2 regions of the Variovorax sp. VRV01 genome follow, and region 1 is predicted to be linked to the other one. Evidence: predicted binding sites of a transcription regulator. Region 1 holds the regulator's gene; the other holds the start of a gene.
The links. Region 1 encodes LexA, which represses DNA repair genes until DNA is damaged. Its sites were predicted from a motif close to ACTGTATNNNNATACAGT; they were not measured.
Positions count from the first base shown of each region.

Region 2: a site for LexA is predicted at 2,309-2,326, ahead of imuA (translesion DNA synthesis-associated protein ImuA). Genes of this name have one in related genera too.

Region 1 covers NZ_JACVBS010000007.1:102,441-109,573, reverse strand. Annotated here, with positions in the region: gene IB278_RS14310 (asparaginase) at 1-647, opposite strand, end outside; gene lexA (transcriptional repressor LexA) at 721-1,404, shown strand; gene IB278_RS14300 (hypothetical protein) at 1,544-1,912, shown strand; gene IB278_RS14295 (D-2-hydroxyacid dehydrogenase family protein) at 2,003-3,010, shown strand; gene IB278_RS14290 (MFS transporter) at 3,071-4,228, shown strand; gene IB278_RS14285 (3-hydroxyacyl-CoA dehydrogenase) at 4,361-5,881, shown strand; gene IB278_RS14280 (oxepin-CoA hydrolase, alternative type) at 5,917-6,696, shown strand; gene IB278_RS14275 (Crp/Fnr family transcriptional regulator) at 6,756-7,133, shown strand, end outside.
Region 2 covers NZ_JACVBS010000004.1:265,909-273,041, forward strand. Annotated here, with positions in the region: gene IB278_RS09540 (error-prone DNA polymerase) at 1-178, opposite strand, end outside; gene IB278_RS09545 (Y-family DNA polymerase) at 171-1,520, opposite strand; gene imuA (translesion DNA synthesis-associated protein ImuA) at 1,489-2,295, opposite strand; gene IB278_RS09555 (aldo/keto reductase) at 2,508-3,395, shown strand; gene IB278_RS09560 (Bug family tripartite tricarboxylate transporter substrate binding protein) at 3,409-4,386, opposite strand; gene IB278_RS09565 (porin) at 4,406-5,533, opposite strand; gene IB278_RS09570 (dihydroxy-acid dehydratase) at 5,651-7,133, opposite strand, start outside.

The DNA of each region.
Region 1 (7,133 bases):
GCCTTCGCTTCAGGAAGCTTCGCGGCCCCGCCCGCCGCCTGCGGCCAGTCGCGCAGGCGCCGCACCGCGCCCTCTTCCACATAGCCGATCGGCCCGGCATCGCCCGATGAAAACGCGTCCGGCCGGTAGGTGTGCACCTTCTGCACATCGAGCGCGCCGTGGATGGCACCCGCGCAGACCACCGTCACACCGTGCGCCGCCGATGTGGCCGCGACGGCGATGGCATCGCGCAGATTCTGCGGACCGTCGGGCGAGAGCGAGCTGGCCGGGCGCATGGCGCAGGTCAGCACCACGGGCTTGCCGGACGCAAGCGCCGCCTGGAGGAAGAAAGCCGTTTCCTCGATGGTGTCGGTGCCGTGCGTGATCACCACGCCCGCCACGTCGGCCTCGGCCAGCCAGAACGTGCAGCGCGTGGCGAGCTGCAGCCAGACGTCGAAAGCCATGTCCTTGCTGTCGAGCTGCGCCACCTGCTCCGCCACGAGCGCCACGCCTGCGGGCGCATCGATGCCGCCGAGCAGGTCCGCCACGCCCACCTCTCCAGCGGTGTAGCCAATGTTGTCGGCACCGCTCGCGGCCCGGCCTGCAATGGTGCCGCCGGTGCCCAGGACCACGATGCGCCGCAGGCCGGAGGAAGGGGAATTAACCATGGGTTGCCAACTTTTAAAAACTGGTTAAAAATACAGGTACTGGATATTCAGCCAGTGCCGCAAGGAACCACATATGCAGTTCGCCGTGAAGCTTACCGCCCGCCAGCAGCAGATCCTGGACTTGATCCAGAGCGCCATTGCCCGTACCGGCGCGCCGCCCACGCGGGCCGAAATCGCCAATGAGCTGGGTTTCAAGTCGGCCAATGCCGCCGAGGAGCACCTGCAGGCGCTGGCCCGCAAGGGCGTGATCGAACTTGTCAGCGGCACTTCGCGCGGCATCCGGCTCAAGGGCGATGCGCTGCGCTCGCTCAACGAGACGCGCCACCGCGAAGGCGGCCAATTCTCGCTCTCGCTGCCCGGCATGTCGCAGCTCGCGCTGCCTCTGATCGGCCGCGTGGCGGCGGGCTCGCCCATCCTCGCGCAGGAACACGTCGACCAGACCTATTACGTCGAGAACACGCTGTTCCAGCGCCAGCCCGACTACCTGCTCAAGGTGCGCGGCATGTCCATGCGCGACGCCGGCATCATGGACGGCGACCTGCTCGCGGTCCAGGCCACCAAAGAAGCGCGCAACGGCCAGATCGTGGTGGCGCGCCTGGGTGACGAAGTCACGGTCAAGCGCCTCAAGCGCAACAAGCAGGTCATCGAGCTGCATGCTGAAAACCCTGACTACCCGACCATCGTGGTCCAGCCCGGCGAGCCCTTCGAAATCGAAGGCCTGGCGGTGGGCCTGATCCGCAACACCATGCTGATGTAGGCCTTCGCGGCCTGCCGAAAGCAGCAACCCATCCGGCCGCAACAGGTGGCGGGCGTATGGCGCTTTGTCGCCATCACCCTGTTGCGTCCATTCAAAGAAATCCTGCCTGTGTTCAACCTCAGACTTTTTTGGAGTTCACATGGGAATCGCCCTCCTCGCCATCGCTGATTTGTGGATGCCGCTGCAATCGCTTGCAAGCCGGCTGCTGCCGGCACGCCGCCCGGCGCGGCGCGACACCGGCAGCAGCTCCGCCGGGTTGCGCTACGTCGCGGTCCGGCCGGCCTGCGCGGCCCGCGACCACGCGGCAACCCCCAAAGCGGCGCCGGCGCCCGTGCGGCCGCTGCGCGTCATCCGCGTGGTCGACGGCCCGCAGGGCGAAAGACGCAACACCAACCGCATGGTGATTTCGGGCCGCATGGCCGACGTCTGCGCCGAGCTCGACCGGCTGGCGGCACTCGAGGCGATGGAAACCATCAGCCCCGCGCCCCGCTCCACCCAGTTGCACTGAACCCGTGCACCCCGGTGACCACTGCCCGGGGTGGGTATCCAAACGTTCACACGCGCGTCACGCCAATGCTGCGAGGCACAATGGCACGCCATGAACATTGTGATCCTCGACGATTACCAGGACGCCGTGCGCAAGCTGCGCTGCGCCGCCAAGCTGGACGCGTACGCAGCCAAGGTCTACACCAACACGGTCAAGGGCATCGGGCAGCTTTCGGTCAGGCTGAAGGATGCCGACGTGATCGTGCTGATCCGCGAGCGCACCCAGATCTCCCGCCAGCTGATCGAAAAGCTCCCCAAGCTCAAGCTCATTTCGCAGACCGGGCGCGTCGGCGGCCATATCGACGTCACGGCCTGCACGGAGCGCGGCGTGGCGGTGGCCGAGGGCACCGGCTCGCCCCAGGCGCCTGCCGAGCTGACCTGGGCGCTGATCATGGCGGCCATGCGCCGCCTGCCGCAGTACATCAGCAACCTCAAGCACGGAGCCTGGCAGCAGTCGGGGCTCAAGTCGGCCTCCATGCCGCCCAATTTCGGGCTGGGCTCGGTGCTCAAGGGCAAGACGCTCTGCATCTGGGGCTACGGCCGCATCGGCCAGCTGGTGGCGCGCTACGGGCAGGCCTTCGGCATGCAGGTGGTGATCTGGGGGCGCGAGGCAAGCTGCGCCAAGGCGCGGTCCGACGGCTTCCAGGTGGCACAGAACCGCCACGAGTTCTTCGCCGCGGCCGACGTGCTGTCGGTGCATCTGCGGCTCAACGAGGAAACCAACGGCCTGGTCAAGCTCGAGGACCTTTCGCGCATGAAGCCGACGGCGCTCTTCGTCAACACCTCACGCGCCGAACTGGTCGAGGCCGATGCCCTGCTTGCTGCGCTCAACCGCGGCCGGCCCGGACTGGCGGCGGTCGACGTGTTCGAGAGCGAGCCGCCGCTGCAGGGCCATGCGCTGCTGCGGCTGGAGAACTGCATCTGCACGCCGCACATCGGCTATGTCGAGCAGGACAGCTACGAAAGCTACTTCGGCCAGGCTTTCGACAATGTCGTGAGCTTCATCAAGGGCAATCCCACCAACATCGTGAACCCCGGCGCGCTGCAGGTTCGCCGGTGACCCCATGAGCCGCCGGGCCGCCCCGAGGCAAATACCGCGGCCGAAGGCGAAGGTTCTTCAGTGAGCCGCCCCGCGCCGCGTGGCGCACTGTGGGCCTTGCTGGCCGGCAATTTCGTGATCGGCACGGGCGTGATGGTGGTGCCGGGCACGCTCAACGAAATCAGCGCGTCGCTGTCTGTCTCGGTGGCGACCGCGGGCCAGTTGATCATGGTCGCCGCGGTCGTGATGTGCCTGGGCGCGCCGCTGCTCGCGGCAGCGGTCGCAGGCTGGGACCGCCGCCGGCTGCTCGCTCTCACCCTGCTCTGGTACGCGGCCGGGCACGCCGCTGCGGCGCTGATGCCGAGCTTCGGCGCCCTGCTGCCGGTGCGCATGCTCACGGTGGTAGCGCCTGCGATCTTCACGCCCCAGGCCGCGGCCTGCGCCGGCATGCTGGTGCCACCGGAACAGCGCGGGCGCGCCGTGACCTTCGTCTTTCTGGGCTGGTCGCTGGCCTCGGTGCTCGGCCTGCCCATCGGTGCGCTGGTGGGCGGCCATCTCGGCTGGCGCATGGCCTTCGGTGCGATTGCACTGCTCAGCGTCGCGAGCGCGGCATCGGTCTGGCTGACCCTGCCGCAGGGGATTCGCCCCGCGGCGCTGACGGCAGCCGCCTGGGCGCGCGTGCTGCGCAGCCCGGTGCTGATGGGCATCGTCTCGGTCACGGCGCTGCAGGGCGCCGGCCAGTTCGTGCTGTTCAGCTATTTCGGGCCGATCCTGAAGCGGGACTTCGGCGCAGACCCCACCATGCTGAGCCTGATGTGGGCGCTGTTCGGCGTATTCGGCCTCGCGGGCAACATGCTCGTGAGCCGGTTCATCGACCGCGTGGGCGCGGGCCGCATGGTGCTCCTGACGAGTTCGCTGATTGCGCTGAGCCTCTTCCTGTGGCCATGGGCCGGCACGCTGCCGTGGCTGGCGGCGGTGCTCGTGCCTTGGGGCCTGGGCTGCTTCGCGACCAATTCGGCGCAGCAGGCAAGGCTGGTCGGGCTGGCCCCCGCGCTCGCGCCGGGCTCGGTGGCGCTGAACAGTTCCGGCATCTATGTCGGCCAGGCGATGGGCGCCGGCCTGGGTGGATGGCTTCTTGCCAACGACGCGGTGGCATGGATGAACTGGGCCGGTTTTGCCCTGCTGCTCGCGGCCATCGGCCTGAGTGTGGCCATCGACCGCAGCCGCCGGCCGGCCTGACAGCGCGGCCCCGCGTAAAACCCGGCATGGCCCGGCGGCCGATGGCTGCAAAATCGAAGGCTGCGCAAAACTCCGGACCCGGTGCCTGCAAGCGGACCCGGACGCCCACCAACCAGCGAAGATCTTTTTTCAATGACAGTCAACTACACCCGGATCGGCGTCGTCGGCGCCGGCGCCATGGGCCGAGGCATCGCACAGATCGCAGCCCAGGCCGGCAGCGAAGTGCTGCTGCTCGACAGTTTTGCAGGTGCCGCCGAACGCGGACGCGAAGCCCTCGCGGCCCAATGGAACAAGCTGCACGAGAAGGGCAAGATCGACGCCGCGGCGCGCGATGCGCAGATCGCGCGCGTGAAGGCGGTCGACTCGGTCGGGGCGCTGGCCCAGTGCGACCTGGTGATCGAAGCGGTGGTCGAAGATCTCGAGGTCAAGCGCAAGCTGTTCCGCGAGCTCGAAACAGTGGTCGCACCCACGGCCGCGCTGGCCACCAACACCTCGTCGCTGTCGGTCACGGCCATCGCGGCCGGGCTCGCGCATCCGGAGCGCGTGGCGGGCTTTCACTTCTTCAACCCGGTGCCGCTGATGAAAGTGGTCGAGGTGGTGGCCGGCTTCAAGACTTCGGCCGAGGTCTGCAAGCAGCTCGCAGGCTATGCGGTGCAGATGGGCCACAGCGCCGTGCAGGCGCAGGACACGCCGGGCTTCATCGTCAACCACGCGGGCCGCGGCTATGGCACGGAAGCGCTGCGCATCGTGGGCGAAGGCGTGGCCGATTTCGCCACCATCGACCGCATCCTGAAGGAGCAGGCGGGCTTTCGCCTGGGGCCTTTCGAGTTGCTGGACCTGACCGCGCTCGACGTGTCGCATCCCGTGATGGAATCGATCTATCACCAGTACTACGAGGAGCCGCGCTTCCGGCCCAGCGTGATCACCGCCCAACGGCTTGCCGCCGGCGTGCTGGGCCGCAAGACCAATGAGGGCTTCTACCGCTACAACGACGGCGTGATGCAGCAGCCTGCGGAGCCGGCGCCGCCGGTGGTGGCGGCGATGCCCTCGGTCTGGGTCTCGCCCCGCGCCGCGCGGCGGGCCGAGCTGCTGCGGCTGGTGAACGCGCTGGGCGCGCAGATCGACAGCGGCGCCACGGCGGCGCCCACGTCGCTGATCCTGGTGGCCCCGCTGGGCTTCGACGTGACCACGGTGGCCGCTGTCGAGCGCCTGGACGCCACGCGCACGATGGGCATCGACATGTTGATCGACGATGCCGCCACCAGGCGCCGCGTGCTCGCCACCAACCCCGCCACGCGGCGCGACATCCGCGATGCGGCGCATGCGCTCTTCGCGCGCGATGGCAAGGCCGTGAGCGTGATCCGCGACAGCGGCGGCTTCGTGACGCAGCGCGTGATCGGCACCATCGTGAACATTGCCGCCGACATGTGCCAGCAGCGCGTCTGCTCGCCGGCCGACCTCGAAACCGCGGTGCAGCTGGGCCTGGGCTATCCGCGCGGCCCGCTGGCCATGGGCAACCTGTACGGCCCGACCAACATGCTCGAAGTGCTGTTCAACCTGCAGACCGTCTACGGCGATCCGCGCTATCGCCCGAGCCCGTGGCTGCGCCGCCGCGGCGCGATCGGCCTGAGCCTGCTGCACGAAGAAGAATAAGCAGATCAACACCAAAAAACGAAAGCATCACAGCGATGACCGCCGAACTGAAGAGCACCAGCGAGGGACGCACCATGGTGCTGACGATCGCCAACCCGACCCAGCGCAACGCACTGGGCCCCGAGATCTACGCCGCCGGCATCGAGGCGCTCAACGGCGCCGAGAGCAGCGACGAAATCCGCAGCGTCGTCATCGTGGGCGAAGGCGCATGGTTCTGCGCCGGCGGTTCGCTGCAGCGGCTGTCCGACAACCGGCAGCGCGATCCTTCCGTGCAGGCCGAAAGCATCGAAGGGCTGCACAACTGGATCGACTCGATCCGCGCCTTTCCCAAGCCCATCATCGCAGCGGTGGAAGGCGCGGCTGCAGGCGCCGGTTTCTCGCTGGCCCTGGCCTGCGATTTCGTGGTGGCCGCGCGCGACGCGATCTTTGCAGCGTCCTACAGCAACGTGGCGCTCTCGCCCGATGGCGGCCTGAGCTGGCAGCTGGGCCGTGCATTGCCGCGCCAACTCGCCAGCGAGTGGCTGATGTGCGGCGAGCGCATCGGCGCGCCGCGGCTGCATGCGCTCGGGCTGGTCAATGAACTGAGCGAGCACGGCCAGGCGCTTGCGAGCGCCCTGGCGCTGGCGGCCCGGCTCAATGAGCGTGCGCCCAATTCGCTGGCCAGCATCAAGGAACTGCTCAGCGAAGCGCCCGGCGCCACCTTTGCGTCGCAGCTCTCGCAGGAGCGCGACCACTTCGTGCGCAACCTGCACCACCCGAATGCGGGCATCGGCATTGCCGCGTTCATCGAGAAGAAACCACCGCACTACGAGTAGCGGCCCGCCGTCGCTCCTGCGACACCCTCCAGTTTTTCAGTCGCCGACAGGACAGACCAATGGACGACCCCATTCTTACCATCGAAGAACGTGAAGCGATCAACAGCGGTCGCTGGTTTTCTTCTCTTTCTCCATCGCTACGGCACGACATTCTCCGATGCGCTTTCGTCAAACGCTTCAAGGACGGCGACCTGATCGCTGCCCGCGGCGATCCTCCCGACCACTGGATCGCCTGCGCCAAGGGCGCGGTGCGCGTCAGCTCGACGGCCGTCTCGGGCAAGCAGGTGACGCTGACCTACGTGGAGCCGGGCATCTGGTTCGGCGACGTGGCGATGTTCGACGGGGACCGGCGCACGCACGACGCCTATGCGCATGGGGACACCACCATCCTGTGCGTGGCGCGGGCCGACTTCCAGAAGATCCTGGCTGCGCACGTG
Region 2 (7,133 bases), on a different contig from region 1:
CGCGCTCGACCAGTTCCTCGGGCGTCGAGGCGCCGCGCTGGAAGCTGAAGTTGCTGAGGCAGTGCAGCTCGGCGTAGTCGGGCAGCGTGGGGGCAGGCTTCCTGCGCAAAGGCAAGGGCAGCGCATGCACCTTGGCCGAGTTGCGCCCGCGCAGCTGCTTTTCGCTCAGGTCAGGCATAGAACCCCTGCAGGTACCAGCGCACCTCGGCCGGAGAAAAGCGCGCCGAGGGCCGCTCGCGAAAGATCCACACCAGGCCGGCCTCGGGGCTTTCCGCCACGTAGTAGTCGCGCATCGCCGGCTGGCCGCCGTCTTCCTTGCCGCCCCACCAGCCCGCCTCGATGCGCTGCGGCCCGACCAGCTTGCGCAGCGGGCCGCGGTAGCACGGGCTCTCGCCATCCATCTCGAGCAGCAGCGGCTCGGGCAGCAGCCAGGGCGGGTAGAGGGCATCGGGCTGCAAAGCCGCGGCCTTCGCTTGCTTGCCGGCCTTGTCCGCCAGCGCCTTGTCCTGCTGCAGCGCGGGGCGCCAGGCCTGCTTGCGCTCGGGCCGGTGGTCGGCCTGCGCAGCGGGCACCACCACCTGGTGCGCTCCGAGCCGCACGCTGAGCCGCTCGACCATCTCGTGCAGCTTGTCGCCCTTGCGGTTGTCCTCGGGCAGGAAGCTGGTGCTGGCGCCGGCCCACGGATCGGTCTCGAGCGTGCGCAGCCGGAGCCAGCTCGCAGGTGCCGCGAGCGTGGTGAGAGCCAGCTTTTCGGACAGCAGGCGGCGCAGGTGCGCCATGTCCTGCGTGGGCTCGGCCGTGCGCACGGTGACCTGCTGGTGCGGCGGCAGGTTCACGCCATTGAAGCGCTTGAGATCGAGCGTCCACTGCAGTTCGAGCGCACGCGCGCCGCGCTGGCGCGCGCGCAGCCAGATCTGCAGCGCCGCGAGCAGGCGATTGGCCGACCACATCAATTCGGGTGCGGTCTCGGCCAGCGCGGGCAGCTCCAGCTTCTGCTCGAACACGTCGGGCAGCGTGAGCCAGTCGTGGCTTTCAGGTCGCAGGCCCCAGGCGGTGTCGAGCGCTTCGCGCAGTTCCACGCCAAAGCGCCGCGTGAGGCCGCCGCGCGGCAGGGCCGCCACCTCGCCCCAGGTGCGGCAGCCCAGGCGCGCGAGCAGGTCGAGGTGGGGACGCGCGGCCGTCAGCGTGTCCAGCGGCAGGCCGGCGGGAATGTCCCTGGGCCGGCTCTCGTTGCGCTCGAACAGGCGCAGCCGCGCCAGCGCGATCAGGCTCGTGGCGCCCTGCGCGCCGCGCATCACGGCGCCGGGCGCGGGGTTCTCGTGGGCCAGCTGGCGCATCAGCGACGAGCGCCCGCCCCACAGGCGCTCGCAGGCCGAGACTTCGAGCATCAGCGCCTCGTCCTGCCAGGCGACGTGCGGCGTGTAGCGCAGCGCCCACCAGCCCAGCGCCTCGGGCGTGGGAAGCACCGGGGCATCGGGCGCGTCGGCATCAAGCGACCACCGCAACGCGATCCAGTGCATTTCCGTTTCCTTTCCACGCGTCGATGCGCACCACGGTGGCCGACCCGGCCGCCTCGGTGGCCGGCGCCGTGCCCTGCTGCTGCAGCCGCAGCTTGCGGCGCAGCCGGGCGGCGGCCAGCAATGCGGCCATGCGCTCGTTGCGCGCGGGCAGCATGACGGGCGCGGCCAGCGGCGGACCGCGGCGCTTCAAGATGCGCAGTTCGATCTGCGACGCATCGGCCTCGCAGCTTTCCACCTGAAGGCGCAGCCGCGCCGGCGATGCGCCCTGCGCGGCCGAGGCGGGCCGGCACACGAAGAGCAGCACCTCGTGCTGGGCGGCCGCCAATTGCAGCCGCCGCAGTTCGCCCACCCGGGCCTGCGGCAGCCAGGCCAGCACGGCCGCCACGTCGGCGCAGCGCAGCGCCTGCTCGCAGGCCCACAGCCGCGCGGCCGGCGCCTCGCTGCGGACCCACATCAGCGCCTCCACCGGCAGCCCCTGCGCCGCGAGCGCCGCCGCGCAGGGCTCGTAGGGCGCGCCGATCAGCACCACCGGCCCGCCGTGCGCGGCCACTGCCTGCGCCAGCGCGGGCAGCAGCAGGCGCCAGACATGCGCTTCGGGCGCGGTCTGCAGCAGCTCCGTCATGGCGCCGACCGGCCATCCGCCGCCCGGCAACTCCGCGTCGAGCGCGGCGTGGCCGGTGGTAACCACCTGCGCGTCGGCCAGCCCGAGCTCGTCGGCATGCCAGACGCCGCGGCCCGCGGCAGCGGAAAAGGAGTCGAGGAAAGGGAGGCCCATGATTCAACTGTTAACTGTATTTTTATACAGTATTCCATGCATCGCAACCGCAAAGCCGGCTGGAGGGGCTTTTCTCGCGCGGTGGCCCTCTGCGCCGTCCCGGCCGATACTGAAAGCTCGAACGGCAAAGCCACCCCCGGAGGACTTTTTTTCCCGTGACCCTGCAGGCAAACGGTCTTTCCCTCACGCGCGCCCGGCTGCTGCGGCTGGGCATGGCGCTGTGCGCCGGCGCGGCGCTTCCCCCCGCATCCGCGCAGCAAGGCAGCCTGAAGATGAATACCCGCCCCATCCCCTCCACGCAAGAAGCCCTGCCGGTGGTCGGCTGCGGCACCTGGATCGGCTTCGACCAGCGCCCCGGCAGCGACGAATACCAGCGCCTGCCCGGCGTGCTCGACGCCCTCTTCGCAGCCGGCGGCACGGTGATCGATAGCTCGCCGATGTACGGCCGCTCCGAGGAAAGCACCGGCGAGCTGCTGGCCGCCGCAGCGAGGCCGCGCGAGACCCAGGCCTTTCTCGCCACCAAGGTCTGGACCTCGGGCCGCGAGGCCGGCATCGCGCAGATGGAGCAGTCGTTCGCGCGGCTGCGCACCCAGCGCATGGACCTGATGCAGGTGCACAACCTGATGGACTGGAAGACCCACCTCGCCACGCTGCGCGGCTGGAAAGAGAAAGGCCGCGTGCGCTACATCGGCATCACGCACTACACGGCCTCGGCCTACCGCGAAGTCGAGGCCGTGCTGCGCGCCGAGAAGCTCGACTTCCTGCAGATCAACTATTCGCTCGACGCGCGCGAGGCCGAAGAGCGCCTGCTGCCGCTCGCAGCCGAACGCGGTGTGGCGGTGATCGTCAACATGCCCTTCGGCGGCGGTGGCCTCTTGCGCCGGCTGCGCGGCAAGCCCCTGCCTGCCTGGGCCGGCGAGATCGGCTGCACGAGCTGGGCGCAGGTGCTGCTGAAGTTCGTGCTGAGCCAGCCGGCCGTGACCTGCACGATTCCCGGCACCAGCCGCGCCGAGCACATGGCCGACAACGCCGCGGCCGGCGCAGGCGCGTTCCCGGATGCGGTGTTCTGGCGCCGCAACGCGGAATCGATCGGGCTCTGACCCGCCACCGCGGCTATTCGAACTTGACGTTGTGCTGCCGCACGGTCGCGCCGAAGGCCTCGTACTGCGCGCGGAAGAATTCGGCGAACTTCGCGGGGCTCATGCCGTAGCCCTCGAAGCCCTGCTGCACCAGCTGCGCATGCACCTCGGGCCGCTTGAGCGTGTTCTGCAACTCCTGCGACAGCTTGTCGGTGATCGCCTGCGGCAGCCCCGGCGGCCCGAAGAAGCCGGCCCAGGGCGTGATGGTGAGCTTGCCCAGCCCGAGCTCGCCGCCCGTGGGCACGTCGGGCAGCAAGGCGCTGCGCTGCGGCAGCAGCGTGACCAACGCGCGGATGCGCCCCTCCTTCACGAAGCCCGGCGCCAGCGTGCCGGTGGTGAACATCATGTGGATCTGCCCGCCCAGCAGGTCGGTCATGGCCTGCATGTCGCCCTTGTAGCGCGCGTTGACCACCTTGCGCTCGCCCAGCAGCTGCAACATGGCCAGCTCCGAAGCGCTGTTGCTCGATGCCGAGTTGTAGGCGCCGGGCCTGGCCGCCACCATGGCCAGCAGCTCGTTCACGCTCTTCACCGGCAGGCTGGCCGGCACCACCAGGAACATCGAGAACTGGCCGGCCGAGCTGATCGGCGTGAAGGCCTTGAACGGGTCGTAGGGCGGCGTCGGCCGCAGCGTGGGCGCCGCCACCATCGCGGTGTTGGTGCCCATCAGCAGCGTATAGCCGTCGGGCTTGGCGGACGACGTGGCCTGCGCCGCCAGCACGCCGTCGGCGCCGGGGCGGTTCTCCACGATCACCTGCTGGCCGAGCTGCCTGGACAGGCCCTCCGCGATGATGCGCGTGAGCGCGTCGGCGCCGCCGCCGGGCGCGAAGCCGACGATCAGGCGCAGCGGCTTGTCCGGATAGCTGCCCTCGGCGCTCCATGCTGCCGCGCCCGGCAGCATGGCCAGCGTGCCGCCGGCCGCGAGGGCCGCTAGCGTCAGGTTTCTGCGTCGCATGTCGTTGCTCCTTCTTCAGTCAAAAGAGATGCCGCACGCCGAGCTCCCAGCCCGACGAGCGGCGCCCGCCCGCCGGTGCCACGCCGCCGCTCACCACGTAGCGCGCCTGCCCGCCGTTCATGAGCCGCGCATAGGTGCCGTAGAGCGCCGTACGCTTGGAAAGGTTGTGCACGTAGCCGATGCCGAACTGGCGCGCGTCGTCGCGGTTGCGCGGCATGCCGTTGGCGTTGCGCAGGCTCTCGTCGCTGCGGTCGTCCAGGTAGGCGTAGCTCAGGCGGATGCGGCCGACCTCGAAGGCCGGAATGTGCGCGCCGATCTCGGCGGTGTTCTTGCGCACCGTGCCGGCAGCAAGCTTCACCGTCACCTTGTTGTAGAGCGCGAAGAATTTCGCAAAGCCCGCGTCCCACGTGCCGCCGATGTTGGCATGCGTGTAGTTGCCGATGGCGGCGGTGGCGTCGAAGTGCGTGCGCGTGACGGCCGCGGCAATGTCGAACGCACCCGCGGCAAAGCCGAAGCGCGCACCGGCAAAGTTGCCGTCGTCGCGGTTCGGCGCAGTGGAGTCGTTCTCCCCGGTGCCGATCATCGCCATGCCGTAGAAGCCGCCGAGCCCGGCCGGCAGCCAGTAGCTCACGGTGTTGCTGCCCGTGATGCCGGTGGGCAGCGGCCCGGTGCCCGCACCCGCGAACGTGAGGTTGCCCGCGCGCGCCACGCCGTTGGCGTTGAAGGGATCGAAGTAGATGCTGTTGTAGTGCGTGGGGATGAAGTCGCGGCCCAGGCGCAGCTCGCCGAACTTCTGGTGCGACAGGCTCACGAAGGACATGCGGTCGAAGGTGATCGGCCCTGCCGCACCCGCGCCGCTCGCCTGGTTGTTGCTGTTGCTCGGCCTGCCGGTGCCGTTGTCGGGGTTCAGGCTGCCTTCGAGCCAGAAGCCCGCGCGCAGGCCGCCGCCCAGGTCTTCGGTGCCGCGGAATCCGAGCCGGCTGGTCGAAAGGCCGCCGTTCGACAGCGCCCTGACCGAGCCGCCGCCCTCGCCCTTCGTGTACTGCACGCCGATGTCCATTACGCCGAACACGGTGACGCTGGACTGCGCGTGCGCCGCGCCGCTGCCGGCCAGCGCCAGCGCCGACCCCATCAAGAATCTCTTCATGTTTTCTTGTCTCCTGCTTCTTCTCTTGGTTGAAAAACTCGGGAACGCGCGCAGGGCTGCGCCACCGGGTGCGCGCGGGGTTGCGCACCGGTTGGCGAAGGCCGGGGTGAAAAAGGTCTAGCCCGAGGGCTCGGGGCGTTCGGTGCGCACGAGCACGGCGCCCTTCGAGAGCGGGCTCACGTTGCGCCGGTACTGCTGCAGCCAGCCGGTGTCGAAGGCCGGCGGCGGCGCCTGCCAGTCGGCGCGGCGGGCAGCGAGTTCCGCATCGGTCAATGCGATATCGAGGCGGCGCGCATCGAGGTCGATGGTGATCGTGTCGCCGTCGCGCACCAGGCCGAGCGGCCCGCCGAGCGCGGCCTCGGGCGACACCTCGGCCACCACGAGCCCCTTGCAGACCAGGCCCGAAAGATGCCCGTCGGTCAGGATCGCAACCTGGTCGCCCAGGCCCGCGCCGTCGATCGCGAACACCACGCGCGAGGCGCCGCCGCCCATCGCCGGACCGCCGCAGGCACCGGCGCCGCGCATCACGACCACCTGGCCCGGCACGATCTCGCCCTTCTTGAGCGCCGCAATGGCCGCGTCGGATGTCCAGAAGCACACGGCCGGGCCCGTGAAGCTGCGCACCTTGCGCTCCACAATGCCGGTCTTGATGAGGCCCGACTCGGGCGCGAGGTTGCCGCGCAGCAGGACGATCGCGGGATGCGGCGCGACCGGGCGCTCGATGGGGCGGATCACCTCGGCGCTGGCGACTTCGGCGCCGCGCAGGTTGTCGGCCACGGTGCCGCCCGTGACGGTCAACGCACCGGTGTCGAGCAAGGGCGCGAGCTGCTTCATGAGCGCGCGGCAACCGCCCGCCGCCTCGAAGGCTTCGATGCTGTGCTCGCCGATCGGCCGCACCCCGGCCAGCACCGGCGTCGCCGGGCCGAGGCTTTCGAACAGGCCGTACACGTCGACGCCGCACTCTCCCTCGGTCGACACGGCCTGCAGGTGCTTGGCCGTGTTGAGCGAAGCGCCGATGGCCAGCACCGCGCGCACCGCGTTGGCAAAGGCGCCGGGCGTGAGTATGTCGCGCGGCTTCAGGTCGTCCCACACCATCTGCACGATGCGCGTGCCGGCGGCGCGCACGTCGGCCATCATCTTCGGGCTCAGCGCGGCCACCGGCGCGCTGCCCGGCAAGGCCATGCCGAGCGCCTCGCAGACGATGTGCATCGAGTTGGCCGTGCCCAGGCCCGAGCACACGCCCGGCCCGCGGATCGCCTCGCGGCTCATGCCCACGAGTTCTTCCACCGGCAGGTGGCCGGTGACCGCATGCATCGCGCCGATGAACACTTCCTCGATGTCCATGTGCCTGCCGCGGTATTCGCCGCTGGGCTGGTAGCCGCAGGGCACGAGCAGGGTCGGAATGTCGAGCCGCGCGGCCGCCATGAGCTGGCCCGGCACGGTCTTGTCGCACGAGGTGAGGCACACCATGCCGTCGAGCTGCGCGCCTTCGACCGCCACCTCGATGTCGTTGGTCACGAGGTCGCGCGCGCCAAGCATGTAGGCGCCGCGCGCGCCCGCGCCGGTGATGAAGTCGCTGGGCGCGGCGGTGCGGATCTCG